3 regions of the Rhizobium sp. CRRU65 genome follow, and region 3 is predicted to be linked to each of the others. Evidence: riboswitches for the same ligand, from Rfam matches in the RefSeq annotation. Region 3 holds a riboswitch; each other region holds the start of a gene.
The links. A riboswitch is a leader RNA that binds a small molecule or an ion and turns the genes downstream of it on or off. The one in region 3 is predicted to bind cobalamin.
Positions count from the first base shown of each region.

Region 1: another riboswitch for cobalamin. It lies ahead of ACM5SV_RS33350 (CbtB domain-containing protein); the one in region 3 lies ahead of bluB (5,6-dimethylbenzimidazole synthase).
Region 2: another riboswitch for cobalamin. It lies ahead of nrdH (glutaredoxin-like protein NrdH); the one in region 3 lies ahead of bluB (5,6-dimethylbenzimidazole synthase).

Region 1 covers NZ_JBLYZH010000024.1:22,286-32,367, reverse strand. The annotation lists gene ACM5SV_RS33360 (putative bifunctional diguanylate cyclase/phosphodiesterase) at 1-141, opposite strand, end outside; gene ACM5SV_RS33355 (histidine phosphatase family protein) at 599-1,153, opposite strand; adenosylcobalamin (AdoCbl) riboswitch at 1,231-1,385, shown strand; gene ACM5SV_RS33350 (CbtB domain-containing protein) at 1,387-1,596, shown strand; gene ACM5SV_RS33345 (CbtA family protein) at 1,713-2,459, shown strand; gene ACM5SV_RS33340 (hypothetical protein) at 2,510-3,142, shown strand; gene ACM5SV_RS33335 (sulfite oxidase-like oxidoreductase) at 3,127-3,789, opposite strand; gene ACM5SV_RS33330 (sensor histidine kinase) at 3,981-5,777, shown strand; gene ACM5SV_RS33325 (sigma-54-dependent transcriptional regulator) at 5,774-7,108, shown strand; gene ACM5SV_RS33320 (tripartite tricarboxylate transporter substrate-binding protein) at 7,338-8,321, shown strand; gene ACM5SV_RS33315 (tripartite tricarboxylate transporter TctB family protein) at 8,544-9,005, shown strand; gene ACM5SV_RS33310 (tripartite tricarboxylate transporter permease) at 9,015-10,082, shown strand, end outside.
Region 2 covers NZ_JBLYZH010000032.1:3,627-13,708, reverse strand. The annotation lists gene ACM5SV_RS35950 (TIGR03862 family flavoprotein) at 1-694, opposite strand, end outside; gene ACM5SV_RS35945 (MerR family transcriptional regulator) at 764-1,186, opposite strand; gene ACM5SV_RS35940 (heavy metal translocating P-type ATPase) at 1,258-3,525, shown strand; cobalamin riboswitch at 3,768-3,992, shown strand; gene nrdH (glutaredoxin-like protein NrdH) at 4,272-4,493, shown strand; gene nrdI (class Ib ribonucleoside-diphosphate reductase assembly flavoprotein NrdI) at 4,503-4,916, shown strand; gene nrdE (class 1b ribonucleoside-diphosphate reductase subunit alpha) at 4,886-7,036, shown strand; gene nrdF (class 1b ribonucleoside-diphosphate reductase subunit beta) at 7,123-8,097, shown strand; gene ACM5SV_RS35915 (adenylate/guanylate cyclase domain-containing protein) at 8,303-9,535, shown strand; gene queE (7-carboxy-7-deazaguanine synthase QueE) at 9,554-10,082, opposite strand, start outside.
Region 3 covers NZ_JBLYZH010000014.1:153,918-163,999, reverse strand. The annotation lists gene ACM5SV_RS25795 (ribonuclease H family protein) at 1-445, opposite strand, end outside; gene ACM5SV_RS25790 (DUF2865 domain-containing protein) at 696-1,796, shown strand; gene ACM5SV_RS25785 (SDR family NAD(P)-dependent oxidoreductase) at 1,805-2,551, opposite strand; gene bluB (5,6-dimethylbenzimidazole synthase) at 2,770-3,456, opposite strand; cobalamin riboswitch at 3,498-3,686, opposite strand; gene ACM5SV_RS25775 (LysR family transcriptional regulator) at 3,739-4,596, opposite strand; gene ACM5SV_RS25770 (MFS transporter) at 4,749-6,296, shown strand; gene ACM5SV_RS25765 (MFS transporter) at 6,515-7,918, shown strand; gene ACM5SV_RS25760 (methyl-accepting chemotaxis protein) at 8,200-10,074, shown strand.

The DNA.
Region 1 (10,082 bases), on a different contig from region 3:
GCCGTACTCGCCGAAGCCGGTCATGAAGGCGACCAGGCTGTCGTCGAGCTGTAGCAGCGTGCCGAGAAGCCAGAGGGTCACTCCAGACACCACGATCGACACGCATTGCCGTCCGGCCCTGCTTTGGAAAAACACCGGCATTATGCCTTCTCCATCTCCACCTTCGCGGAAATATCACGAAAGTCTGAAATGTTTGTTGAAACCAGAAGGCGAATTATCAGAGGCGGCAGCCTGTTGCTGTGCCGCAGAGAGACCCGACGGGGCCTGTGGGGAACCAGGGCGTCGTTATCAGCGCGATCGCCTTCGTGGTTCGGGAGACCGGCTGATGCGGGAAAAGAACGAAGGCGAGCGTGCTAATGCATCGCTCGCCCTTTCTCGTGCTTCAGGCGGTGACGATCAGCAGCGGAACGCTGAAGATGAGACCGACCAGAACCGTGACTGTGGCGACACGCATAAAACGCAGGCGTCGCGTGCGCTCGCCACTCCAATCATATGTCATTCTTCCATCTCCTTGGGACAAGGAAGTAGTCCCCGCAAAGCCGGGTTCAACATAGATGACGCGATTTGCTTGTGCAAAGCTGGATAAGATCAGCAGTCTCTAATGCTGGAAGCGCAGAGACCAGCGCTGTCCGTTGCTGGTCATGCGGATGACGGAAAGCGGCTCGACGTCACTCAGCCAGAAGGAGGAGAGCGGCGCCTGCAGTACATGCACGATCGCTGCCCGGATGACGGCCGCGTGGCTAACGGCGATCACATGGCCGCCGAGGCTCGATTGCTCATCCATCCAGCCGGCGATGCGCGTGCGCAGATCAACAAGGCTCTCGCCGCCATGCGGGGCCGCTTCCGGATCGCTCATCCAGCCCATGAGGTTTTCCGGCTCTTCGGTCCCGATCGTCGTGATCGACCTGCCGGCCCAGCGGCCATGGTCGCAGTCGCGAAGTGCGAGGTCTATGCGGGCTTCGAGGCGGAGCGCTTCCGCGGTCTGGCGGGCACGCAAAGCCGGGCTCATGGCAATTCGATCGGCGCGGGGCGGGGCGATCATCCTGCCGGCCTCCTCCACTGCCTTATCCTCGAGCGGTTCGTCGAGCGGGAACAGGGCCTTGCGGCTTGCTGCCGTCGCGCCGTGGCAGATCCAGGTGAGGCGCGTGTTCACGGTCGTTCTTGTCTCCCGGAATGCGGCGACAGCGTCCTTCGCCGGCTTGTGAAGTTTCGTTGACAGTCTCTTCGGCGTGCAGATATAACCGTGCAGTTGCGGGTTTGGAAGCCGGTGTAAGTCCGGCGCGGTCGCGCCACTGTGACCAGCGTGTCGAAAGCTCTTCGCGCTGGAAGTCAGACCCTACTGCACAAGCACTCTTTCGACTGAACGCGTCATTCCCGGAGGAATACATGTCTGACACCACTTTCGCGCCCGTTGCGGTACCGGCGCCGATCCCTGTAGGCGAGATCCTGCCCTGGGCGATCTTCGGCGGCCTGCTGATGCTCATCGTCCTCTATTTCGTCGGCACCGAGGAAGGCGCAATGGCGCTGTTCAACGGCATGTATGTGCACGAATTCGTGCATGACGGCCGCCATCTCCTCGGCTTTCCCTGCCACTAAAGCGCGTCGCGATCTTTCAGATTCGCTCATCGCGCTATAGGTTTTTGTTTTACGCATGTCTTTATCGCAAAACCGCGGCACACTTTTGCGCGACGTGCCTTAAGGGAGTTCCGGACATGGTTGGAAACCTTTTGCTTCGCGGCATGCTCGCGGGCCTGATTGCTGGCATCCTGGTTTTCGCTTTCGCCCATACGTTCGGCGAGCCGCTGGTCGATGCGGCGATCGCCTTCGAGGAGGCGAGCGCCCAGGCGGCCGGCGAAGCTGCCGAACCCGAAATCGTCAGCCGCGCCACACAGGCCGGTCTCGGCCTTTTCACCGGCGTCATGGCCTACAGCGCCGCCGTCGGCGGGCTCTTCGCGCTCGCTTTCGCTTTCGTGCACGGCCGCTTCAGCAGCCTTTCGCCGCGCGGCACCTCGGCCGTCATCGCCATTGCCGCCTTCGTGGCGGTCGTCCTCGTTCCCGGGATCAAGTATCCGGCCAACCCGCCGGCAGTCGGCAATCCCGATACGATCGGCGCCAGGACCGAGCTGTTCTTCCTGATGATCGTCGTCTCGCTTGCGGCGCTGATTGCCGCAGTGGCGCTGTCGCGCCGCCTGTCCGAGCGTTTCGGTCTCTGGAACGGCGCGATCATCGCCGGCATCGCCTATCTCGTCTTCATCGGCGTGGTGCTCTATCTGCTGCCGCCGATCAACGAGGTGCCGGAGAACTTCTCGGCGATGGTGCTCTGGCGTTTCCGCACCACTTCGCTCGGAATGCATGTGATCCTCTGGGCAACGCTCGGCCTCGGCTTCGGAGCGCTGGCGGAAAAGCGGCTTGCGGTCGGGGGCGGGGAACGCGGCCGGCCGGCCACGGCATTGCACTGAACGCATCGAAGGACGCCGCTTTGCCGGCGCCCTGAACTTTTCGGGCGAGTATGAAAAACGACAGAGCCAGACCACTGCTGTTGACGGCGTTCTCTGCCGTCGCGTTTTTTTGTGTGGTCGCTGGAAGCGCTTTTGCCCATAGCCGCAGCGACGGCGGCAGCCATGCGGGTCTGGATATCCCGCAAATTTCCCACGGCGAGATGGCTGTCATGTCTGACTATCGCAGTGGGATTGTCGATCTTGCATCCCGTGCTGTCGATACGAACGAGCCGTTCCGCCGCGTGCTGAACTATGCAGAGATCCAGTATTCCTACTGTCTGTGGGGCCGGATGCCGGGCAGCGTGACGGATGAGGAAAGCCCGTTCAACGAATGCGCTCATGCCTATCTCGCCGCGACCAAGGCGGTCTTGCTTTCGATGCGCGAGATGCCGCGGGAGGCTGCCGCGGCGGGTGAAATCATTTCCGCGGTCGACGCCGACATGGTGCGGCGCGGGCTTGCGCTGATCAGCTGCCGGTTCAGCGACGAAGCCTTCAACACCGCCGATATCGTCAAGCCGCGCTGGAGCGAGATCCCATTCCATGCCGCCAGCATGGCGTCGCTGACGGGGCTTGCCGCGTTGTTCGGACTTGGCGTGTTTGCGCTTCGTCGCTTCTCGCGACCGAAAGCTCAGTCGTCGGAATAGCGCTGCTCGCGCCACGGATCGCCGTAGATGTGGTAGCCGTTCTTTTCCCAGAAGCCGGCCTGGTCGGCAGGCATCAGCTCGATGCGGCGCAGCCATTTGGCGCTTTTCCAGAAATAGAGATGCGGCACGACGAGGCGCATCGGGCCGCCGTGCTCCGGTGTCAGCGGCAGGCCTTCCCAGGCGGTGGCGAGGATCGCATCCTCGGCAGCGAAATCGGAGAGCGGCAGGTTGGTGGTATAGCCGTCATAACTCGTCAGCATGACGTAAGCGGCTTCAGGCTTCGGCATGGCGAGGTCGAGCAGATTGCGCGTCGAAACGCCCTTCCATTTGTTGTCGTAGCGCGACCAGGTGGTGACGCAGTGGATATCGCTCACCCCCGTGCTCTGTTCGATCGCCTGGAAGTCGGCCCAGGTGAGGGTGCGCGTCGTTTCGACGAGGCCGCGCACCTCGAGCCGCCAGGTCTCGGTCGAGATGACAGGCTGCTGGCCGAGATCGAGCACCGGCCAGTTCTTGACGAGGTGCTGGCCGGGCGGCAGGCGCTCGGCTTCGGGACGGCTGATACGGCCGGTCAGGAACTTGCCCTCTGCCGCCCAGCGGCGCTTGGATGTGGTGAGTTTGTTATCGGCGGGCGTCTGGTCGTCGCTCATGGGCGGGGGCCTCCTTGCGGTGCAGCAATAGGACATCCACCCCTGCCGGGTGTCAAGTTTCGACGGCCCCTTGGAATTCCCTACCCACCCCTCTAAACTCGGTCCGTCGGGTATGCCTCGCTGGGGAGTGGAGGCAGAAAGGGGAGGAGCCGGTTCTGTCTTCGAAATATCGTGCGATAGCGGCGTTGCTGGTGGTGCCGCTGATCATCTTCTCCTTCTTCACCTATGGGAGCGCGATTGCGACGCGCGCCTATATGGAGGAAGCCTCGGCGCAGGCAGGAACGGCGTTGCGCCTTGCCGTTTCGGCACTCAGCGGCCATCTCAACCGCTACGAGGCGCTGCCGGCGCTGATCGCCGATCACGACGACATCAAGGAACTGGTGAGCGCGCCTGAGGATGTGGCGCTGCGCGATGCGGCCAATCTCTATCTCAAGGAGATCAACGGACTGCTGAAATCCTCCGATATCTATGTGGTCAAGCCAGACGGAGAGACGATCGCGGCCAGCAATTACGATGGGCCTGCAAGCTTCGTCGGACAGAACTTTAGCTACCGGCCCTATTTCCAGGATGCAATCGAAGGCCGGCAGGCACGGTTTTACGCGCTCGGCACCACCTCGCTGAAGCGCGGCTATTATTTTGCCGCGCCGATCCGGATCGGTGCGGATATTCGCGGCGTCATCGTCTTCAAGGTCGATATAGACACGATCGAATCCTCCTGGGGCGGCGGCGAATACAGGATTTTCGTCTCCGATCCGGAGGGCATCATCTTCATGTCCGGCAGCCCGGAATGGCTCTACGGCGCGATCCTGCCGCTGACGGCCGACCGCGTCGCCCGCACCGAGGCCTCGCGGCGTTATGCCAATGCCAGGCTGGCGGCGTTGCCGGTGACGCGTCACCACTTCGAGCAGCATGAGCTGATGACGCTGGCCAGCGAGCGCGGTTCGAGCGAATATCTGGTGCTCTCGCATTACATGCCGGCCGAGGACTGGACGGTGAACGTGCTGATGGAGACGAGTTCCATCCGCGCCCAGGCGCGCACGGCGCTTGCTGCCGTGTTTCTCATCCTCTGCATTGCCGGGCTTACGGTGGCCGTCCTTCGCCAGCGGCGGGCGCGGCTTGCCGAGCGCATGCAGATGCAGGCCGAGGCCCGCAACGAGCTGGAGCGGCGCGTCGATGAGCGCACGGCCGATCTTGCCCGCGTCAACAGCCGCATCGAAGAGGAGATCGCCGAGCGGCGGCTGACCGAGCAGCAGCTTCGACAGACGCAAGCGGACCTCATCCAGGCGGGCAAGCTTGCCGGGCTGGGGCAGATGTCGGCTGCGCTTTCGCACGAGTTCAACCAGCCGCTCGCCGCTGCCAAGACCTATACGGACAGCGCCTCCGTTCTCATCGACCGTGGGCGGACGGAGGAGGCGCGAGACAATATCCGCCGTATCGGCGGGCTGATCGACCGTATGGCTGCGATCAGCCGGCACCTGCGCAACTTCGCCCGCAAGCCGAACGAGAAGCTCGGTCCCGTTTCCCTCGACGAGGCGATGCGCGACACGCTCGAGATCGTCGCCTGGCGGCTGAAGGCGGCGGATGCCGAACTGCTGCTCGCTCTCGGGCCGCGTCCACCGGTGGTGCGCGCCGGTTCGGTGCGTCTGCAGCAGGTGCTGGTGAACGTGATCTCGAATGCGGCCGATGCGGTGGAAGGGCTGAATGATCGGCGCATCGAGGTTTCGGCCTTCGAGGAGGCCGGAAAGGTGGTGCTGACGGTGCGGGATCATGGACCGGGCGTGCCGGCGGCGATCGCCGAGCGTATCTTCGATCCGTTCTTCACGACGAAGGGCGTCGGCAAGGGGCTCGGCCTCGGGCTTTCGATCTCCTACAACATCATCAAGGATTTCGGCGGCAGCCTGACTGCTGCCAATCATCCCGAAGGAGGCGCGGTGTTCCGCATCGAGCTGCAATCGGCGGCAGGATTGATGCCGGAGGCAGCGGAATGAACGATGCAAAGATCCTGCTGGTCGACGACGAGGAGGAACTGCGCCGCTCGACGGCGCAGGCGCTGGAGCTCTCCGGCTTCAGCGTCGAGACCTATTCGAACGGCGACCACGTGCTGGAGCTGATCGGCTACAGCTTTCCCGGCGTCGTTGTCAGCGATATCCGCATGCCCGGCATCGACGGCATGACGCTGATGCAGAAGATCCGCGAGCTCGACCCGGAGGTACCGGTCATTCTCGTCACCGGCCACGGCGACGTTCAGCTTGCGGTGAAGGCGATGCGCGAAGGCGCTTATGATTTCATCGAGAAGCCGTTCACGCCGGAGATGCTTGCCGGCGTCATCCGCCGGGCGATGGAGCGGCGCAGCCTGGTGCTCGAAAACCGGCTGCTGAAGGCAGTCGCCGGCAAGCGCGACGATATCGAGGCGCGGCTGCCGGGGCGCACGCAGGTGATGGTGGATCTGCGCTACCACATCCGGGCGATCGGGGCGAGCGATGCCGATACGCTGATCGTCGGCGAGACCGGGGCCGGCAAGGAGGTGGTGGCGCGGGCGCTCCACGACATCAGCGCCCGGGCGAGCCGGCCGTTCATCGCGATCAATTGTGCCGCACTGCCGGCGAACCTGATCGAGAGCGAGCTCTTCGGCCATGAGGTGGGGGCATTTCCGGGTGCGGTAAGGCCGCGTTATGGAAAGTTCGAACACGGGCGCGGCGGCACGATCCTGCTCGACGAGATCGGCTCCATGCCCTTCGACCTGCAGGCGAAGTTCCTGCGGGTGCTGCAGGAGCGGGTCATCTCCAGGCTCGGATCGAACGAGGTCGTGGCGCTCGACGTGCGCTTCATCGCGACAAGCAAGGTCGATCTGGAAGCGGAGGTGGCGGCCGGGCGTTTCCGCGCCGACCTCTTCTATCGGCTGAACGTCGCGACGCTGCACGTGCCGTCTCTGTCGCAGCGGCGGGCGGATGTTCCGCTGCTTTTCCTGCAGCTGGTGCGGGAAGCGGCTGCTCGCTACGGCCGCGACGAGATGGTCGTTCCGCCGGACGTGATTTCCGACATCGCTCAGCGCGACTGGCCCGGCAATGTGCGTGAATTGAGGAATGCCGCCGACCGTCTGGTCCTCGGGCTCGACAATGGCGGGCGCCAAGCCGAGGAGGCGACCGGACTTGCAGAGCGCGTCGCCGAATTCGAGCGAGGGGTCATTGCCAGCGCGCTGGTGGCGCATGGCGGCAGCCTCAGGCCGGTCTATGAGTCGCTCGGCATTTCTCGGAAGACACTCTACGAAAAGATGCAGAAATACGGTCTCGACAAGCGGATGCTGACTACCGAAGGCTAGCTCGGAGCTGGGGCGGCGCTGCAATCTCGCGGTGCGATGGGTGGATTTCCACCCACCGCCAGAGCCGTTTGTTTCCGAATCGACCCATGCTGCATCGCACTGTGGCAAAATCGTCTTTCGAAAGCGGCTGCAATGATTGCGGGTCGATTTTTCCCAGCGACAAATAGGTGATCCGAACCGGCGCGGAGGATGTGTCGGCGGGCTTGCTTATTTCATCAGGGAGGAAACGATGAAAATTCTAAAGGCCATGCTCGGCCTGACCGCGGCTGCTGCGGTCTCACTTCTCGCCAGCGTCGCTTCGGCGCAGACCTATCCCGAACGCACCATCACCATGGTCGTGCCGTTTGCGGCCGGCGGCCCGACGGATACCGTTGCGCGCCTGGTCGCCGAATCCATGTCGAAGGATCTCGGCCAGCAGATCGTCGTCGAAAATGTCGGCGGCGCCGGCGGCACGCTCGGCGCCGGCCGCGTGGCGAGTGCCGATCCCGACGGCTACACCATCCTGCTGCACCATATCGGCATGGCGACCAGCGCCACGCTCTACCGCAAGCTCGCTTACGACACGCTCGGCGCCTTCGACTATGTCGGCCTCGTCACCGAGGTGCCGATGACGATCGTTGCCCGCAAGGACATGGAGCCGACCGACCTCAAGGGGCTGATCGACTACATCAAGGCCAACAAGGACAAGGTGACGGTGGCCAATGCCGGCATCGGTGCGGCTTCGCACCTCTGCGGCATGATGTTCATGAGCGCCATCCAGACGCCGCTGACGACCGTTCCCTACAAGGGCACAGGGCCTGCCATGACCGATCTGCTCGGCGGTCAGGTCGACGTCATGTGCGACCAGACGACCAACACGACGAAGCAGATCCAGGGCGGCACGATCAAGGCCTATGCCGTGACCTCGCCCAAACGGCTCGACGTGATGAAGGACATTCCGACGGCCGTCGAAGCCGGGCTGCCGGGTTTTGAAGTCGGAATCTGGCACGGCATCTATACGCCGAAGGGCACGCCGGCTGAGATCAACGAACGTCTGTCGAAGTCGCTGCAGGTGGCGCTGAAGGATCCGAATGTCGGCGCCCGCTTCGCCGAGCTCGGTACGGCGCCATCCTCTGACGCCGATGCGACGCCGGCGGCGCTGAAGGCCAAGCTCGAAAGCGAGATCACCCGCTGGAAAACGGTGATCGAGGCCGCCGGCGAATATGCTGACTGAGGCTTGTCCTCGTCCAGGATATGCCGAAAGAGCCCCTCACCCCAACCCTCTCCCCCATGAACGGCGAGAGGGGACTTGCGTCACCCAACGGCGGCAAGGGGCGAAGGGCTTGCAGCATTTTTCCTTCTGCCCGTTTGTGGGGAGAAGGTGCCGGCAGGCGGATGAGGGGCTAGCTCCTTTGTGACGGCGTTACACGAACAATCTCCAACCCCAGGAGACACCATGAAGTCCATCAGTTTCGATACGACCAATGCGATCTGCGGCGCGCTTTTCGTCGCGACCGGTGCTTTCTTCGCCATCCAGTCGCTGGGGCTCGACCTCGGCACGGCAGTGCGCATGGGCCCCGGTTATTTTCCGCTGGTGCTTGCCGGCGTGCTCGTGCTTCTCGGCGCGATCATCTTCATTCAGGCGCTGCGGGTCGAGGGCGAGCCGATCGACCCGTTTGCCTGGCGCGGCATGCTCTTCATCCTGCCGGCACCGGTATTCTTCGGGCTGACGGTGCGCGGTCTCGGATTTGCACCGTCACTGTTCCTCACCGCCTTCATCGCCTGCTTCGCATCGCAAAAGATGAACGTGTTCCTCGCGATCGTGCTGTCGCTGCTGCTGACGATCTTTTCGGTTGGGGTCTTCAGCTACGGGCTCGGCCTGCCTTTCGAGCGCTTCGGCCCCTGGGTCCGGTTCTAGGAGACGATGATGGATCTTTTCAGCAATCTCGCGCTCGGCTTTGCAACAGCCGGCACTCCGGAAAACCTGTTCTTCTGCCTGATCGGCGTGCTGCTCGGCACGCTGATCGGCGTGCTGCCCGGGATCGGCGCCACGGCGACGATCGCCATGCTTTTGCCGATCACCTTCCAGCTTGAACCGGTCTCCTCGCTGATCATGCTCGCCGGCATCTATTATGGCGCCCAGTATGGCGGCTCGACGACGGCGATCCTGATCAACATGCCGGGCGAATCCTCCTCTGCCGTCACCGCGATCGACGGCTACCAGATGGCCCGCAAGGGCAGGGCAGGCGCAGCGCTTGCCATCGCAGCATTGGGTTCGTTCTTTGCCGGCACTGTGTCAACCTTTCTCGTGGCGATCTTCGCACCGCCGCTGACCGCAATCGCGCTGCAATTTGGTTCGGCGGAATATTTCTCGCTGATGATCGTCGGTCTCGTTTCCTCGATCGCTCTCGCGCACGGTTCTGTCGTGAAGGCGCTGGCGATGGTGGCGCTGGGGCTGCTGCTCGGTCTCGTCGGCACCGACATCTATACCGGCACGCCGCGCTTCACGCTCGGCATCCGCGAATATGCTGACGGGCTGAACTTCGTGGCGCTTGCCGTCGGCGTGTTCGGAGTGGCGGAAATCCTGCGCAACCTCGAGGGCGAGTCGACACGCACGGTGCTGATGGCCAAGGTCACCGGCCTTTTGCCGTCCCGCCAGGAATTCAAGGAGATGATCGCACCGGTCATTCGCGGTACGGCGATCGGTTCGGCGCTTGGCATCCTGCCGGGCGGTGGCGCCATTCTTGCCTCCTTCGCCTCCTATACGGTGGAAAAGCGGATGTCGAAGACGCCGGAGGAGTTCGGAAAGGGCGCGGTTGCCGGCGTCGCAGGACCGGAATCGGCCAACAATGCCGGTGCGCAGACCTCGTTCATTCCGCTCTTGACGCTCGGCATTCCCGCCAACCCCGTCATGGCGCTGATGGTCGGGGCGATGATCATCCAGGGTATCGTGCCCGGTCCGAACGTCGCCACCGAGCAGCCGGCGCTGTTCTGG
Region 2 (10,082 bases), on a different contig from region 3:
TGACGAATTCGCCGGGAAACGTGCCGGCCTCGGATGTTGCGGTGACCGATTTTACCGGCTCGCCGGCGAAACGCTCGCTGAAGTTCCCGCTCCATCCGACGACGAAGCCGCAATTGGCGGGTTGAAAACTGTGAATTTCCACACCCCTGCCGACCAGCCAAGGCACCCAGGCAGCATCGGAGCCGAGGCGCGGCCAGCTTGCGCCGCCGAGCGCGAGCAGGGCCGCGTCGCAATGGACGATGCTGCGCCCTTCGAGCGTTTCGAAAACATAGCCGTCTTCGGCAAAACCGGTCCAGCGGTGGCGGGTGCGCAGCGTGGCGCCCTGTGCCTCCAGCCGCCTGAGCCAGGCGCGCAGCAAAGGCGAGGCCTTCATCACCTTCGGAAAAACCCGGCCGGACGAGCCGATGAAGGTTTCCGTCCCGAGCTCGCTTGCCCAATTCCTGATATCATCAGGGGTAAACGCATCAAGAGCGGGGCGCAGGCGGGCGGAAGCCGCGGCGAAGCGCGTGGTGAAACGGGCATAATCCTCGGAATGGGTAATGTTGAGACCGGACTTGCCGGCCAGCAGGAACTTGCGGGCAAAGGTCGGCATGGCGTCGTAGACCGTCACCGCATGACCGGAACGGGAAAGCAGTTCGGCAGCCGCGAGACCCGCCGGGCCGCCGCCGATGATCGCAATCCGCTTCTGGTTCATTGATGTCTTCGCCCGATTGTATCTGCGTTCAGTTTTGGCGCGGGCGCGGATCGCCTGCAAGGGCAGAGATCAGTGGTGCGGATGCGTGCACTGGCCGTGATCGGCGAGCACTTCGATGACGCGGCATTGGTCGACGCGGCCGTGGCCGCAGCCTTCCACCATGGTTTCCAGCTCGGCCTTCAGCGCCATCAGGCTGCGGATGCGCTGCTCGACCTCAATGAGGCGGGCCTTGGCGATGGCGTCGGCTGAGGCGCAGGACTGGTGCGGATCGTCCTGCAGGGTGAGCAGCGTGCGGATCGCGTCGATCTCGAAACCGAGTTCGCGGGCGTGGCGGATGAAAGCGAGACGGCTGATATCGGCGGGCTCGAAGGAGCGCTGGTTGCCCTCGCTGCGGCTCGGGGCGGCGAGCAGGCCAATGCTTTCATAATAGCGCACCGTCGGCACCTTGACGCCGCTTTGGCGCGCGGCTTCGCCAATGGTGATCTTTTTCATGATTTTCCTCTTGCACCTCTAGTCGCTATAGGATGTAGGAGAGATGCTTCTGTTTGACAAGGAAGCGGATGATGGCTGAGAGCGAGACACGATACCGGGTTGGCGGCATGGATTGCGCCGCCTGCGCAACCAAGATCGATACGGCGGTCAGACGCGTGGCGGGTGTCGCCGATGTTTCCGTCTCGGTGATGGCGGGCACGATGACCGTGCGGCACGATGGCAGCAGCGATCTCAAGGTGATCGAGAAGAAGGTGACGGGGCTCGGCTATTCCGTCGCGCCGCTTGCCGGAAACGCTGCGCCTGCGCATACTCAGGGCTCACAGCATTGTCACGATCATGGACATGGCTGCGGCGATCACGCGGGCCATGACGACGATCATGCGGTACATGATCATGAAGGTCATAGCCATGACCATCCCCACGATCATGGCGAGAAGGAAATCGAGGGGTTGCACGGGCACGATCATGCGCCGATGGCCGGTCCCTGGTGGCAGAGCAGGAAGGGCCGGCTGACCATCCTTTCGGGTGGAGCACTCGTTGCCGCCTACACCGTCGGCCATCTCGTGCCGGCGATCGCGTCCTACGCCTTCATCGTCGCCATGCTGATCGGGCTGGTGCCGATCGCGCGGCGCGCCATCATGGCCGCCTTCTCAGGCACACCGTTTTCGATCGAGATGCTGATGACGATCGCCGCCGTCGGCGCCGTTATCATCAATGCCGGCGAAGAGGCGGCGACCGTTGTGTTCCTGTTCCTCGTTGGCGAGCTGCTGGAAGGGGTGGCAGCGGGCAAGGCGCGCGAAAGCATCCAGTCGCTGACGGCGCTGGTGCCGAAGACCTCGCTGCTCGAAGACAATGGGCAGACACGGGAGGTGCCGGCGGAAAGCCTTTCGGTCGGGGCCATCATCATGGTTCGTCCTGGCGATCGGATCTCGGCGGACGGCATCATCCTCTCAGGCGAGAGCGCGATCGACGAGGCGCCGGTGACGGGCGAGAGCACGCCAGTGCGTAAGGGCGTCGATGCCGTCGTTTTTGCCGGCACGGTGAATGGCGATGCGGTGCTTAGGGTTCGCGTTACGGCGGCCGCGGCCGACAATACCATCGCCCGCGTCGTCAAGCTGGTGGAGGAGGCGCAGGAATCGAAGGCGCCGACCGAGCGCTTCATCGATCGGTTCTCGCGCTATTACACGCCCGGCGTGGTCGTGGTCGCAGCGCTGGTTGCGGTCGTTCCGCCGCTGCTGTTCGCAGGGCCATGGGGCGAATGGGTCTATAAGGGCCTTGCGATCCTTTTGATCGGCTGCCCCTGCGCGCTCGTCATCTCAACGCCGGCGGCGATCGCTGCCTCGCTTTCATCCGGTGCGCGGCGCGGGCTGCTGATGAAGGGCGGCGCGGTGCTGGAGACGCTCGGCAAGGTGACGATGGTCGCCTTCGACAAAACAGGCACGCTGACGGAAGGCAAGCCTCAGGTGACTGACATCATTTCCTTTGGTCTGACCGAGGCGCAGGTGCTGTCGCGCGCGGCGGTGCTGGAACAGGGTTCCAGCCATCCGCTGGCGCTGGCGATCCTCAACCGCGCCAAGGCGGACGGCGTTCCCGTGCCGCCGGCCTTCGAGCTGGAAGCGCTGCCGGGCAAGGGCGTCAGCGGCAAAGTCGGTGGTGAGACGCTGGACCTCTTGTCGCCGCCCGCCGCCCGCGAGCGCGGGACGCTCAGTGCTGAACAGGATGCACGCATCTCAGCGTTGAACGACGAGGGCAAGAGCGTGTCGGTGCTGCTCGTCAACGGTGTTGTGGCCGGCCTTATCGCCATGCGCGACGAGCCGCGTCAGGATGCCGAGGCCGGGCTCGCTGCCCTCAAATCAGCAGGCGTCAAGGCTATCATGCTGACCGGCGACAACAAGCGGACGGCAGCAGCCGTTGCCGGCATGCTCGGCATCGACTGGCGCGGCGAGATGATGCCGGAGGACAAGCAGCGGGTCGTCGGCGAATTGAAGCGCCAAGGCTTCATCGTCGCCAAGATCGGCGACGGCATCAACGATGCTCCGGCGCTGGCCGCTGCCGATATCGGTATCGCTATGGGCGGCGGCACCGATGTGGCGCTGGAGACGGCGGATGCCGCCGTGCTGCACGGACGTGTCGGCGACGTGGCGCGGATGATCGAACTTTCCAAACGCACGATGCGCAATATCCTGCAGAACATCACCATCGCACTCGGACTAAAGGCGGTGTTTCTGGTGACGACGATCGCCGGCATCACCGGGCTCTGGCCGGCGATCCTCGCCGATACCGGCGCCACCGTGCTGGTGACGATCAACGCGCTGCGGCTGCTTCGAATAAAGATATAAACTTTCCTGACTTCATCCCTCCCGCGCTCGTCACCGGCGGGATGTCCCATCGACGATTCAGGCCCGATCTCGAATCGAAAATCGCGGGACCGGCCATAGATAGGCTCTCCTCGTCAGGACCTTCTCCACAGCCTGCTTTCTTTAAGCTTTCGTTAGCCATGTTTTTCACAGGAACGTAGCGATTTCAAACCTGTCGTAACGCAATGCACAAACCATCCGTTGACGCGAATTTGGATTGGCGTACTATATCTAGTGTTCGAGGTTCCGTCGATTCGTGAGGATCGGCGGCTAAGACGGGAATTCGGTGCGCTTCGCCATCATGGCGCGGCAATGCCGGAGCTGCCCCCGCAACTGTAAGCGGCGAGCAACTGTCCGATTTCAGGTCACTGGAGCATGATGCTCCGGGAAGGCTGGGCAGGCGCTTTGACCCGTGAGCCAGGAGACCTGCCTCGAACGAAACGTCCACGGGCGGGGTGTCGGAAGGTCGCGTTGCATGGCTGCGGGGAATCTCCGCATCGCGTTTCGCAGGCCCGAGCCTCCGCCCCCGAAACCTTCGCATTGAGCCACTTCGGGGTGAAGTCATGTCAGTATCTCAGTTCAGGCCGCCACCCGCTAGAGGTAGAGGGCGGATCACGCCCAGCGGCTGAACGAGCCGCATCGCTGCAAAATACAGAGTGTTTTCGACGGATATCGCGAGATTTCCGATCGATGTCCTGCGTCCCAATCGCGTCGTCACGAGGAATATCATGACCATCACCGTCTACAGCAAGCCTGCCTGCGTCCAATGCACTGCCACCTACCGCGCCCTCGACCGGTTGGGCGTCGATTATGACATCGTCGATATTTCGCAGAATGCCGAAGCGCTCGAGCGGGTCCGCAGCCTCGGCTACATGCAGGCGCCCGTCGTCATCGCCGGCGAGCAGCATTGGGCCGGCTTCCGTCCCGACATGATCAGCGCACTTTCCTGAGGAAAGGCGATGGCTCTGATCGTCTATTATTCCAGCCGGTCCGAGAACACCCATCGGTTCGTCGCCAAGCTCGGACTGCGCGCGGCGCGCATTCCGCCAAATGGCGCAGACGCGTTCCATATCCGCGAACCCTTCGTGCTGATCGTGCCGACCTATAGCGGCGACGGCGGCAAGGGCGCCGTTCCCAAGCAGGTGATCCGTTTCCTCAACGATACGGAAAACCGAGGACACATCCGCGGCGTGATTGCCGCGGGCAACAGCAATTTCGGCGAAACATACGGGCTCGCCGGCGACGTGATCTCAAAGAAGTGCCAGGTGCCTTACCTCTACAGGTTCGAACTGCTGGGCACAGAAGCGGATGTCGCCAACGTCAAACACGGAATGGAACGGTTTTGGACACGGGAATTCTCGAACGCCCTTTGAAAGCAGCGGAAACGCTCGACTACCACGCGCTGAATGCGATGCTGAACCTCTATGACGATCAGGGGCGGATCCAGCTCGACAAGGATCGAATGGCGGCCAAGCAGTATTTCCTGCAGCATGTGAACCAGAACACGGTGTTCTTTCACAATCTCCGGGAAAAGCTCGATTACCTCGTGACCGAGGGCTATTACGAGCAGGAGGTTCTCGACCAGTATTCCTTCAATTTCGTGCGGGATCTGTTCGACCAGGCCTATGCCAAGAAGTTCCGTTTCCCGACCTTCCTCGGCGCCTTCAAATATTACACCAGCTATACGCTGAAGACCTTCGACGGAAAGCGCTATCTCGAGCGCTATGAGGACCGCATCTGCATGGTGGCCCTGGCCTTGGCGCGCGGCGACGAGAGCCTTGCCCGCGACATGGTCGACGAGATCATTTCCGGCCGCTTCCAGCCGGCGACGCCGACCTTCCTCAATGCCGGTAAGAAGCAGCGCGGCGAACTGGTTTCCTGCTTCCTGCTGCGCGTCGAGGACAATATGGAATCGATCGGCCGGTCGATCAATTCGGCGCTGCAATTGTCGAAGCGCGGCGGCGGCGTGGCGCTGTCGCTGACGAATATCCGCGAGGCAGGCGCGCCGATCAAGCATATCGAGAACCAGTCCTCGGGCATCATCCCTGTCATGAAGCTGCTCGAAGACAGTTTTTCCTATGCCAACCAGCTCGGCGCACGGCAGGGCGCGGGGGCCGTCTATCTCAATGCCCATCACCCCGACATCATGCGCTTTCTCGACACCAAGCGCGAAAATGCCGACGAGAAGATCCGCATCAAGACGCTGTCGCTCGGCGTCGTCGTGCCCGATATCACCTTCGAACTCGCGAGGAACAACGAGGACATGTACCTGTTCTCGCCCTATGACGTGGAGCGCGTCTATGGCGTGCCCTTCACCGAGATTTCGGTGACGGAAAAGTACCGCGAGATGGCTGACGACGCCCGCATCTCCAAGAAGAAGATCAAGGCACGCGAATTCTTCCAGGTGCTTGCCGAAATCCAGTTCGAGAGCGGCTATCCCTACATCATGTTCGAGGACACGGTGAACCGGGCAAACCCGATCGCCGGACGTGTTTCGATGAGCAATCTATGCTCGGAAATCCTGCAGGTGAGTGAGGCGAGCGAATATAACGACGACCTCTCCTACAAACATCTCGGCAAGGACATCTCCTGTAATCTCGGCTCGCTGAACATCGCGGCAGCGATGGATTCGGTCGATTTCGGCAAGACGATCGAGACCTCGATCCGGGCGTTGAGTGCTGTTTCCGACATGAGCCACATCTCCTCAGTCCCTTCGATCGAGAAGGGCAATGACGAGAGCCATGCGATCGGCCTCGGCCAGATGAATCTGCACGGCTACCTCGCCCGCGAACGCATCTTCTATGGCTCCGAGGAAGGCGTCGATTTCACCAACATCTATTTCTACACGGTGACCTACCACGCGATCCGCGCCTCGAATCTTTTGGCGGTCGAACGCGGCGCGAGCTTCAAGGGCTTCGAGAACTCGAAATATGCCTCCGGCGACTATTTCGACAAATATACCGACCGGCTCTGGGAGCCTGCGACGGAGAGGGTCAAGGCGCTGTTCGAGACGTCAGGCATTCACATTCCGACGCAGGAAGATTGGGTGGCGTTGAAAAAGGCGGTGATGGCCTCCGGCCTCTATAACCAGAACCTGCAGGCGGTGCCGCCGACAGGCTCGATCTCCTATATCAACCACTCGACCTCCTCGATCCATCCGATCGTCTCGAAGATCGAGATCCGCAAGGAAGGCAAGATCGGCCGCGTCTATTATCCGGCGCCGTTCATGACCAACGACAATCTCGATTATTATCAGGACGCCTACGAGATCGGGCCGGAGAAGATCATCGACACCTATGCAGCGGCGACCCAGCATGTCGACCAGGGCCTGTCGCTGACCTTGTTCTTTCGCGACACGGCAACGACGCGCGACATCAACAAGGCGCAGATCCATGCCTGGAAGAAGGGCATCAAGACGATCTACTACATCCGCCTTCGCCAGATGGCGCTGTCCGGCACCGAGGTGCAGGGCTGCGTATCCTGTACCTTGTGATTTGAATGCTGCTGGCGCTGCAAGGAACGGGAGGGTTCGCAGTTCCCTTCGCCATGCAGATTCTGGCGCCCGAAAAGGACCACCCGATGAACATGCAAATCAAACCCGCTTCCCACGTGCGCGCCGTCAACTGGAACCGCATCGAGGACGACAAGGATCTCGAAGTCTGGAACCGGCTCACCGGCAATTTCTGGCTGCCGGAAAAGGTGCCGCTTTCCAACGACATTCCCTCCTGGGCAACGCTGACGCCGGCCGAGCAGCAGCTGACTATCCGCGTCTTCACTGGATTGACGCTGCTCGACACGATCCAGAACGGCGTCGGTTCCATCCGGCTGATGGAGGATGCGGTAACGCCGCATGAGGAGGCGGTGCTTTCCAACGTCTCCTTCATGGAGGCGGTGCATGCGCGCTCCTATTCGTCGATCTTCTCGACGCTGTGCTCGACGCCCGATGTCGACGATGCCTATCGCTGGTCGGAGGAGAACGAATTCCTGCAGCGGAAATCGGCGCTGATCATGGAGCAGTATCGCTCCGGCGATCCGTTGAAGAAGAAGGTTGCGAGCGTTTTTCTCGAAAGCTTCCTGTTCTATTCCGGCTTCTACCTGCCGATGTACTGGTCGAGCCGGGCCAAGCTGACCAACACGGCCGACATGATCCGGCTGATCATCCGCGACGAGGCGGTGCACGGCTATTATATCGGCTACAAGTTCCAGCGCGAGCTGGAGCGGCTCGGCGAGGAACGGAAGCAGGAGATCAAGGATTTCGGCTTCGAACTGCTGCTCGAACTCTACGACAACGAGGCGAAATATACCGAAGCGCTCTATGACGGCGTCGGGCTGACCGAGGACGTCAAGAAATTCCTGCATTACAATGCCAATAAGGCGCTGATGAACCTTGGCTACGAGGCGCTGTTCCCGGCTGAGGCCTGCAAGGTCAATCCGGCGATCCTGTCGGCGCTTTCGCCGAATGCCGACGAGAACCACGACTTCTTCTCCGGCTCCGGTTCCTCCTATGTCATCGGCAAGGCGGTGGCGACCGAGGACGAGGACTGGGATTTCTGAGGCTTGATCGCCGTCTGCCTCTTATCATTTGCTCTCTCATCGCCCACATTCAGCGGAAACCAAAGCGCGTCGCGATCTTTCAGATACGCTCTTCGCGCTTTAGGCCTTTGTTTTTACGCATGTCGTTATCGCAAAACCGCGGCACACTTTTGCGCGACATGCTCTAAATTCGGTACTCGCCGATATGGCGTAGCGGGAGTTTTTGATGTCGTCTTTTTTGAACAAGGCCGGGACTGCCGTCGAAGCGGAGGAAGGCGTCTGGCCGATCCGCAGAAGACGGATTCTCGACTGGCTGGTGAACGAGACGCGCGGTGAGCGGTTCATCGACAATATCCTGGTGGACATGTGCGAGAAGCTGCTGGCGGCAGGCGTGCCGGTGGCGCGGGTGACATTGCATTTCAGGACGAACCATCCGCAATGGATCGGCGCCCGTATCCTCTGGAAGGAAGGCCTGGCAGAGGCGAAGATCAACACTTTCGCCTATGGTGTCGAAAATACGCCGGAGTTCCTGAAGAGCCCCGTCAACGCGATCCATCAGGGTTCGGAGGAGGTGCGTAGACAGCTGGAAGGCACAGCCGACGGCGACGAGGATTCATTCTATCAGGAACTGCGCGATGACGGCCTCACAGAGTATATCGCCTGGCCCCTCGAGCATACTTTCGGCAAACGGCATGTCGCGACATTTTCGACCAGCCGGCCGGGCGGTTTTACGAGCGAGCATGTCGATTTCCTGCGTGATCTGCTGCCGGCCTTGACGCTCGTCAGCGAAATCCGGCTGAAGAACATCATGGCGCGCACGCTGCTGCAGACCTATGTCGGACCGCATGCGAGCGAACAGATCCTGTCGGGCGTCACGACGCGCGGCAGCGGCGCGACCGTCGGGGCGGCAATCATGATCTGCGACCTGCGCGACTTTACGGCGATCTCCGATCTCTGGCCGCGTGACGATGTCATCCATCTGCTCAACGATTATTTCGACGCCATGTCAGATCCGATCGAGCGGCATGGCGGAGAGATCCTGAAGTTCATGGGTGACGGATTGCTGGCGATCTTCCCGTTAGCCAAGGAAACGGCCTGCCTCGATCTGCTGCAGGCGATCCGCGAAGGGCAGGCGTTGATGGCGCAATTGAACCAGCAATATGCGGGCAACGGCCGCGAACCGCTGCGCTACGGCGTCGGGGTGCATGTCGGCGACGTCATGTACGGCAATATCGGCTCGCGCCGGCGGCTGGATTTCACCGTCATCGGCCCGGCGGTCAATGTCGCCTCGCGACTGGAAACCCTGACCAAGGAGGTCAAGCGTCCGGTGCTCTTGTCGCGGGCCTTTGTCGAAATGGCGGGCTGCGCGAAGGACATGGATAGTCTCGGCACCTTCCCGCTGCGCGGGCTTGGAGAGCCCGTCGATGTTTTCGCCTTTCCGGAGCACGTCGCTGCATGATTTTCAGCGCAGGCAGGCTCATACGCCTCGCTTGTTTCCCCAGAGCAGCACGTGCAATTGCGGCAGTACGCGGACTTCAAACCATTGGTCGGCCGTCACCCTTTCGACAAGCCAGTGCATCCGATCCATCACGCCGTCGATATCAGTGCGTGCGTCATCGTTATCGGGCGGCGGCGGCGTATGATTGCCTGGCTGAAGGAACAACGGAATTTGGGGATAGCGCTGACCCGCCTGTTGGGCGAATTCGTAGTCGGCATCGTCGAAGACAACAATCTTCAATGCGACCTCCGGTCCGCCGGCGGCCAGTTGCAGGCAGTTATCCACCTGATCCCAATCCGTCAGCATTCCGCTCGATGGCGGTTTGGGGCTGACGACCAGGACGTCGAGATCGCGAAACCAGCTCTGGGCTATGCTTCCCTGTGTCTCCAGGGTAAAACGATATCCTCGCGAATGGCCAAGCTCGATAAGCGGCCTTAGGGGCTGTATCGCCGGATTGCCTCCGGAAAGGGAAACCGTCAGTGGCTTTCCACCGGAGAGCTTCATGACC
Region 3 (10,082 bases):
CAATGGTCATGAGCGCATTCTGGGATAATTGAAGATCGACCGCTTTCCAGAGTTCCGCATTGGCGATCGTTCGCCTTCGCGCATTCCCATTCGGGCTGCCCTTCTTCCAGCCGTTGTTCTTCCAGATGTATCGCCAGCTGTTGCAGCCTTTGACGGCGTAGACGGAATCGGACCAGATGGTGACAGGCTCGCCGCTTGCCTCGCTGTTGATCCAGATTGCCGCCCTGAGCACGGCGGTCAATTCCATCGAATTATTGGCGGAATCTTCGGCGCCACCGAAGCCGGACGCGATTTCCGCGGTATCGCGATAAACGACGAATGCCCAGCCTCCGTGCCCAGAACCCGGTTCATAACAACCGTCCACGAAGACGTGGAAGCCGTCTTGGGTTTCCGGCAGCCCGACTGTCGTTGCGGGGGAGCTGAGTTCGTTGGCAATACCTGTCATTTTCGACGTCCTGATATGAGTACGTTCCCCAAGCGACCCTGGAGATTGGAGTGGAGCACTGGCCTCGTTGATTGCCATCGGCAGCTTCTTCACAATCGAACACTGGGTCTCTGGCGGTCCACTGGATAAAATCGCGAAAATGCGCTAGGAATTTCTCCAAGCTTATTAAGAGAAACACGTTAAGAGACAACGCGCGGCGATCGAGGCCGCAATCGACCGATCGATTCTTTGCTCATTCCGGGACGACGCCGTGAAACGCCGAAACCTGTCTCTTGCCCTTCTCCTTGCCTTTGCGGCGCCTGCCGCCGCGCAAAGCAGCGCCGTCTGTGAAGACCTGCGCGGCCGCCTTGCCGACCTGCCGCGATCGATCGGCAATGGCAACGGCCCGGAAGCGCGCCAATATTCCAGCGCCATGGCCGAACAGAACCTCGAGCTGCGCAAGGTTCGCAACGAGCTGCGCAGCAACGACTGCACCTCGGGCAGCATGGTCGTGATCGGTGGCGAGAATGCCGATTATTGCGCCGAACTCGCGCAGTCCGAAGCCCGCATGATCGACAATATCCGCTATCTCCAGGACCGCCGCAACGAGCTGGCCAACCAGAATGGCGCCGATGACGACGCGCGCCGCGAACTGGTCGCGGCTCTCGACCGCAACGGCTGCAACAGCGAAAACTTCTATGCTCCGAGCGACCGCAGCGCCAACGAACCGGCTCCGAGCGTCGAGGAACAGGCGATGCGCACCGATACCTTCATTCCGCTCGGCGGCGGTGAAGAGGTCGATCCGCGCTACGGCCTGCCGCGGGCCGAGATGCTCTCGCCGGTCAGCACCATGTGTGTGCGCAGCTGCGACGGCGGCTTCTTCCCGATCAGCTCGAACGCCACATCGGTCGATTTCGGCCGCGACGCCCAAACCTGCGCCAAGATGTGCCCGGGCATCGAGACCGAACTGTTCTATCGTGACGTGACAAGCACCGAAGCCTCGAACATGATCTCGGTCGCAACGGGCACGCCCTACAGCGCCATGAAGAACGCCTTTGCCTACAAGAACCGCACGCCCGGGGAAAAGTCCGCCTGCGCCTGCAATCTCACCGCCTATTACGAGGAGATGCGCGGCAAGCAGGCGGTCAGCGAACCGCCGCAGCAGGGCTCGATCACCACCATCCGCACCAATCCCCCGGCGAAGGATGGCACAGCGCAGATCGCACCGCAGCCGTCCGTTCCCGAGCGTCCGTATGATCCGACGCAGAACCGCGTCCGTCAGGTCGGCCCGCAGTTCCTGGCCGGCGATCAGGGGTCGATTGATCTCGCCAACCCGGCAACGTCAGGTCCGCAGCCGCAACAGCAGCAGTGATTGAATGGTCAGTAGGTCGTACGGCCGCCACTCAGGTCGAACGTCGACGCGGTCGTGAAGGAGTTCTCCTCGGAGAGCAGCCAGACGACCATCGAAGCGATCTCATGAAGTTCAGCAAAACGGTCGCGCGGAATGCGGACGCGCATATATTCGATAAACTCGGGTGTCAGCCCATCCAATATAGGTGTCTTTGCTGTGGTTGGCGTTACCGCGTTCACGGCGATTCCCGTCTTTGCGAGTTCCTTGCCAAGAGACTTGGTGAAACCCAGCACACCAGCTTTCGCTGCGCTGTAGGCGGCGATGTTCGGATTTCCTTCCTTGCCCGCAACCGAGGAGATGTTCACGATCCGCCCATAGTCGCGCTTTAACATGACCGGAACGACGTGCCGGCAGCAGTTGAAGGTTCCCGTGAGGCAGACATCGAGGACGTCGTTCCACTCTTTGAGGTCGTATTCGATGGTCGGCTTTACCGGACCGGTGATCCCCGCAGAATTGACCAGACCGTCGATACGGCCGAAAATCTCTTCGGTCGCCGCCGCAGCGCTCTTCACTGATACGGGATCTGCGACATTGACGCCGAAAGCAGCCGTGCCGGATCCGAGAGCGGAAGCGCTGTCCTTCGCCATGTTTTCGTTCAGGTCCCAGATGGCCACCTTGCCACCAGACTGGATGACGCGCTCTGCGATCGCGTAGCCGATGCCCCGCGCACCGCCTGTGATCACGATGATGCGTTCCTTCAAGTCGATCATGTTCATTGGGCCGTTATCCTCCGATTGAGCCGCCGATAGCCGAATATCTATTGGAAATTCCGAGATTCGCCTTCAGCGTATCGATATGAAGGCCAGGAATAAAGATATCTCGGCCTCGCCCGGCGTCGGCGATACCGACATCGGTTTGCTCACCTTGACGGTCAATGGCGTGACTGCGCGATTGAGGCCATGCTCGACCGCACGGCCCCCGGGAAGACCGTGCCCTAGGTGTTCAGTCCCCACCCATCATGGAAGACGAGGTCTTCGAGCGGCAGGCGCTGCCGCCAGCCTTTGATGGAGAGTTCCGGCTCGTCATAGAGCCGATCGACGAAACCGGCACAGAGCCACGCGACCACCTCGATATGCTCGGGTATGCCGAGAATGGTTTTCAGATCGCCTTCGCGAAAGATGCTGACCCAACCGATGCCGACCCCTTCCGCCCGCGCCGCCAGCCAGAGATTCTGGATGGCGCAGACCGTCGAGTATGAATCCATCTTCGGATTGTGGGTGCGCCCCAGCACCACGCTGCCGCTGCGCGTGGGATCGCAGGTCACGCATATGCCGAGCGGCGCCTCCACGATGCCTTCGAGCTTGAGGGCGCGGTAGGCCTGCTGCCGCTCGCCGGCAAACATCTGCGCCGCCTCCTCGTTGGCACTCGCAAAGGCATCCCGGACGCGCGCCCGCACAGCGACACTTTTCACCAGAATGAAATTCCACGGCTGCATGAAGCCGACCGAGGGTGCGTGGTGAGCGGCCATCAGCAGCCGCTGCACGACATCGTCAGGCAAAGGATCGGGTCGAAACTGGCTGCGAACGTCGCGCCGCGTCATGATCGCGTGATAGACGGCCTCGCGTTCGGCCAAGGAAAAACCGGACGCCGCCGAAAGGGCATCCTCATCAAAGGGTCGCATCGTCAAATCCCCAACAACGCGACCGCCCCGCTGTCCGCGCGGATCGGTCTATCTTGCCAGGCCGGTCTTCTGACTCGGCGTCATCCGTCTGCCGCAGCCTTCCCGGCGAAAAGCCAGTGGCGTGATGAAGCGGCAAGCGTCGGCCTTACAGCGTTGGGCACGTTCCGGTCTTGCACCGGATTCCCGATTCTCCCGCCTTATCGGCGGGCACCTGACGGCGCATCTATTTCAGGAAAGCGCGGCGGCGGCAAGCCGCGAGCCGATGTGGCGTTGAAGCCGCGTTCAGTTGGCAGAGGCGCGATGTTCCCTGAACGCCGCAGCCAGGGTTCTGAGCGCCGAGCGCGATCTTGCATCCGTTAGTGTCGAATGCAGGACGATCTCCGACGAGGGCAGCGGCGGCAGGCTGAAGCGCTGACTCACTTCCATCGAGCCCACCGGCGCGAGACGGTGGGAGAATGCCGCGACCGCAAGCCCAGCCGACACCGCCGCCGTCATCACCAGCGAGCCCCCGCCCAGGAAAACCTCGTTCCAGGCGATTCCTGCACCATCGAGCGCGTGGGTAGCGATGTTGTGGACGCCACAAGATGGCGACAGTGCAGCAAGACGCAGCGGCTCACCGCGGCGATACTCGAACTGCGGTGCCGCGAACCACCCGAAATGCTCCGGCCCAAGCACCTCACCGTCACGCCGATCCTCTTCCCGGCGAATGATCGCCGCATCCAGCTCACCGCGATCGAATGCATCGAGCAACACTCGAGAATTGTCGAGCTGCACCTCGATCGTCAGCCCTGGATCGTGAGCGCTGAGACGCGCCAGAATCGTCGGAACCTCCGGCCCCGCCACATGCGCGGCGATGCCGAGCGTGAAGTGCCGATTTGTCGAGGAAAGGGCTGCGACCGCACGATCATGGGCGCCGATGAAATCCCGCGCGGATTGAAGAAAGACCGCGCCCTGCGCCGATAGGCGCACCAAGCGCGGGGTCCGCTCGATCAGCCTGTGGCCGAGACGCTCCTCCAGCCGCTTCAACTTGACGCTGATTGCCGCCTGAGTGCTGCCTAACGCCTCGGCGGCGCGGGTGAAGCTCTGCAGCTCGGCAATGGTCACGAACGCCCGCACCGCATCCACATCGAGCATTGTTATAGCAACCATCCAAAATTGTTGTTTCTGAAATAGAAAATCATCCAATTCAGTTATGGTCAAGCGCCGACTATGGTGGCTCGAACCGGCAGCGCCCCGATTTCACCTGTCATCGGGATTTCGTCGTCGCCCATCCCGTGCTGAAAGGACCAACCATGCCACCCGCTTCCATTGCCTCATCCAGGCTGCAGGGCATCGTCGCCCTGGCAGCCGCCTGCCTTTCGTCCCTTATGTTCGGTCTGGAGATCTCAAGCGTACCCGCGATATTGCCGACGCTGGAGGCGGTGCTGCATGCCGATTTCCGGCAACTTCAATGGATCATGAATGCCTATACGATCGCGGTGACTACGGTGCTTATGGCAACGGGCACGCTGGCCGACCGTTATGGCCGCAAGCGCGTCTTCCTGATCGGCATCATTGCCTTCGGCTTGACCTCGCTGATCTGCGGGCTCGCGGACAATGCACCCGTTCTGATCGTCGCCCGCTTCCTCCAGGGCATGAGTGGCGGCGCTATGCTGATCTGCCAAGTGGCCGTCCTCTCGCACCAGTTTCCAGAGGGGCGGCAGCGCAGCATGGCCTTCGGCTGGTGGGGGATTATCTTCGGCATCGGCTTGGGATTCGGGCCGCTGGTCGGCGTTATGATCGCGGCCTTGTCGACCTGGGAATGGGTGTTCCTGGTCCATGTTGTGCTGGCGGCCGTGACAGCCACGCTCGCCGTCTTCGGTGTCTGTGAATCGCGTGACCCCGAGGCGAAAAGCCTCGATATCGCGGGCATCGCCACCCTGTCGCTTTCCGTCTTCTGCCTTGCCTTCTACATCACCCAGGGGCCAGCCCTCGGTTTTGACAATACTACGGCACTTGCAGCCATCGGCCTTTCTGCCGCAAGTTTCATAGCCTTCATCGTTGCAGAGAAGATCAATTCGCGGCCGATGTTTGATGTCTCGGTCTTTCGCATCCGCGCCTTCTCCGGCGCCGTAATCGGCTCGGTCGCGATGAATATCAGCTTTTGGCCCTTCATGATCTATCTGCCGATCTGGTTTCAGGCAGGCCTTGGTTATGGTAGTCTCGCCGCCGGTCTGTCGCTGCTCGCCTATACGCTTCCCACGCTCATCGTCCCGCCGCTGGCTGAGCGGCTATCGCTGCGCTATCGCCCCGGTCTCGTCATTCCAATCGGCCTGTTCACGATCGGCCTCGGTTTCCTGCTGATGCGGTTCGGAGCTGCCTCCGACGCGGCAAGCTGGCTGACCATGCTGCCCGGCGCATTGCTTTCCGGCCTCGGCCTCGGAATGACCAATACCCCCGTCACCAACACGACGACAGGTGCGGTCGCGCGCGACCGCGCCGGCATGGCATCGGGGATCGATATGAGCGCCCGGATGATCTCACTCGCGATCAACATCGCAGTGATGGGCTTCATCCTGGTCAGCGGCGTGTTCTCACATCTAGAAAACGTCCTGCCGGCGACGCTCGGCCCGGAACAACTGCGGGCTATGGCTGAACGCATCTCAGCCGGAAACATCGCCTCCCTCCCCGATCTGCCCGCCAACATCATCCGCGACGCGCTCGTCGAGGGATTCGGCTGGGTGATGCTCTACGGTGGCCTCGGTGCGTGGCTGCTGGCCACGGCCAGCTTCCTCGTCTTCGGCTCAGGAAAGATTCGCCGCTGCGCCGAAGATGAGGCATGCAATTCGACTGTGGTTTGAGGATGAGGCAGTGCTATGCTCTGGAGGTGAGAATGGAGCAAGACGTCACCGCGCACCCCCTCTATCCAGCAGCGAACAGACAGCCGCCCCGCGTCGGTTTGAAGCGGCTTGGCAAGCCTCTTCACCCCATCGTTCCTATGGCCTTATCGCCACCGAAGGCGTATGGACTGAGACAGTCCATCGCAGCATCCCGGTTGCCCGTGCCCCGCCTCACACCCATGATCCTTGCCGTCGCCCTGTTCATGGAACAGATGGATTCGACCGTGATCGCCACCAGCCTGCCGGCAATCGCCGCCGATATCGGCACCTCGCCGATCGCGCTGAAGCTCGCCGTCACCAGCTATCTCGTGGCGCTGGCGATCTTCATCCCGATCAGCGGCTGGATGTCCGATCGTTTCGGTGCGCGCAACATCTTCCGCATGGCGATCTTCGTTTTCATGATCGGCTCGATCGCCTGCGCCTTTTCCAACTCGATCACAGCCTTCGTCGTGTCGCGCCTGATCCAGGGTGCCGGCGGCTCGATGATGACGCCGGTCAGCCGCTTGCTGCTGGTTCGGGGAACGCCGCGTCACGAACTCGTCGATGCCATGGCCTGGCTCACCATTCCCGCTCTGATCGGCCCGATCATGGGTCCGCCGATCGGCGGCTTCCTCACCACCTACCTCACCTGGCACTGGATCTTCTGGATCAACGTCCCGATCGGCGTGCTCGGCATCATCCTCGTCACGCGTTTCCTGCCGGCCGTCGAGCCACGCAGTCCGCGGCCGATGGACTTCCCGGGCTTTTTCCTTTGCGGCATCGGCTTCTCTGGCTTCGTCTTCGGCGTGTCGGTGATCAGCCTGCCGGCCGTGCCCGTCATTTACGGTTATGTCACGGTTGCGATCGGCATCCTTGCCGGCCTCATCTACCTCCTCCATGCCCGCCGCGCGCCCTATCCGCTTCTCGATCCGAAGATGTTCCGTTATCCGATGTTCCGGGCGGCGATCCTCGGCGCCTCGAATTTCCGCATGGGGCTCGGCGCCTTGCCCTTCCTGATGCCATTGATGCTGCAGCTCGGCTTCGGCCTGACGCCGCTGCAATCGGGCTCTGTCACCTTCGTCAGCGCGCTCGGCTCCATGGGCTCGAAATTCGCCGCCGCGCGTACCTTCAATGCCTTCGGCTTCCGCACCGTCATATCAATCACGACCTTGCTGGCGGCGATCTTCCTCGGCATCAACGGCCTTTTCACCGCCGAAACGCCGCTGTTCCTGATCATGGCCTGCCTGCTGATCGGCGGCCTGTTCCGCTCCATGGCTTTTTCGGGCGTCAACGCCATGGCCTTCGGCGATGTCGACGACGCCGACAGCAGCCAGGCGACCGCGATCAATGCCGTTGCCCAGCGTATCTCCATGGCGATGGGCGTGGCGATCGCCGGCGGCATCCTCGAAATCTCCAGCAGCTTTCACGACGGTAGGCTGCTGGTCTCCGATTTCCACATCGCCTTCTTCAGCGTCTCGGCGATTTCGGCGCTGGCCTGCATCACCTTCCTGCGCCTGCCGCATGATGCCGGCGCGGAACTGACGGCGCGCGGTCGCAAGCGCAGGCATGCCGAGCCCGAAGAGGCCGTGGCGGAAAATAGCTGATTGAGACAGATCTGCCTGGCGCGATGGAAGCATTCCTCACCCGCCGGTTCGCAAGACTCGGCACCGGCAGGCGCCAGGGTGAAATGACCCACGTGTACCCCAACACCCCATTCTACTTTATGATTTATTCACACATCAAATACACACTGCGTTTGCGCGTTTTGGGTTGCTATCAGGACATGGGCATGAGGGCTCGTGATGTGACCGTCAGCGTCGATGCCCGTATTGATACGCCAGTCGGGAACATGTCCGACTGAGCCGCAATTCTAGGCCGCCGCGGAATGTTTCATTTTTTGAAAACGATGCCTCTGACCGCCAAGCTGGCGGCGATTATCGTTGCCGTCAACCTCTGCGGCATTTCCGCTTTCGCCACCTATACCTGGATGTACGAAACCCGGGCGTTGATCGATGGCGCGAAGGCGAACTGGTCCAAGGATGCCGAGCAATTTGCATCTCTGGCTGCGGGCGGCGTGAAATGGGGGAAGGCGAACGCCGTTCGAGAGGCTTATTCGCTCTACCGCGACGACCCCTCGCTCGATCTCGTGCAGTTTGCCGCATTCAACGCCGAACCTGCCGCCGTCGATACCTGGGCGCGCGATGGCGTCAGTGGTTTGCCCGCACCAGCCGATCTGGCGAAGAGCCTCACCGCGAAACCGGAAAAGACGACCATCGATGACGGTAGAATATCTGCCGGCGTCGTGACGATCATCGCGCCGCTCCCGCTGGATAAGTCGGGCAAGGCCACCGGTTACATCGTCACGAACTGGTCCGTCGAAAAAATCGCTTCCGAAGTCAGGCAGAAAGTTCTCATTTCGCTGCTCACGCAGTCCGCGATTACCGCCATGGCCGTCGTTGCCTTCCTTCTCGCCATGCGCAGCCTGGTCGGCCGGCCCATCAGGGTGATCAGCGAACGAATCAGCGCGTTGCAGAAAGGCGATCTGGTCTCTCCCGTCACCTACAGGGAAAATGGCGACGAGATCGGCTTTCTGGCGCGTGCATTGGAAGTTTTCCGTCACGAGGCGATTGCGAAGGTCGAGAGAGAGCAGGCGGCTGCCGAGCAGAGTGCCTCGCTCGACGCCGAACGGGCGCGCAACGCATTGTTGACCGAAGAGGCCAGCAACACGCAACGGCTGGTCATGAACGCTCTCGCAAATGCATTGGAAGGGCTCGCCGCTGGCGACTTCTCGATACACCTGGCCGATGTCGGTCCAGAATTCGACAAATTGCGTCAGGATTTCAATAACATGGTCGATGCGGTCGCAGCCGCCCTGACAGAGATCAAGACCGCCTCCGTGGCTGTCGAAACTGGCTCGAGCGAGCTGGCGACCTCCGCGGATCAGCTCGCAAGACGCACAGAGCAACAGGCAGCCGCATTGGAAGAAACCGCCGCCGCACTGGATGAGGTGACCACCACGGTCAGAACATCGTCGCAACGGGCTGAAAATGCCGGGCAGCTGGTCGAGGAGACAAAACGGAGCGCCCATGTGTCGGCGACGGTGGTGCGCGATGCGATCGGGGCGATGGACCGGATCCAAAACTCGTCGAGCCAGATCGGCCGCATCATCGGCGTCATCGACGAGATTGCCTTCCAGACGAACCTGCTGGCGCTGAATGCCGGCGTCGAGGCCGCGCGCGCCGGCGAGGCCGGCAAGGGTTTTGCGGTCGTTGCGCAGGAAGTGCGTGAACTCGCCCAGCGGTCGGCAAATGCCGCAAAGGAAATCAAGAACCTGATCAACGTATCCGGCCAGGAAGTTGCCGCGGGCGTCGGGCTGGTGAACGAAACCGGTGACGCACTCCTGAAGATCGAGGAGCAGATCAACCGCATCAGCGATAGCATCGCTTCCATCGTCCAATCCTATCGCGAACAGGCGACGGGCCTGCAGGAAATCAACAGCGCGATCAACCAGATGGATCAGACGACACAGCAGAACGCGGCAATGGTCGAGGAAACCAACGCGGCCTGCCACGAACTGCTGTCGCAAGGACGCCTTCTACAGGACTCGGCCGGCAGGTTCGTCGTCAGTGCGTCTACCGCCAGCCAGCCCAAACCCGTTCAAGCCGCCCGCCAAGCTCGTCCTGAGCCCAGAGCCTTCGCGCAGCGTCATACAGGAAATGCCGCCGTTGCCGCTGCTCCCGGTGCCTGGGAGGAGTTCTGACGTCGTCT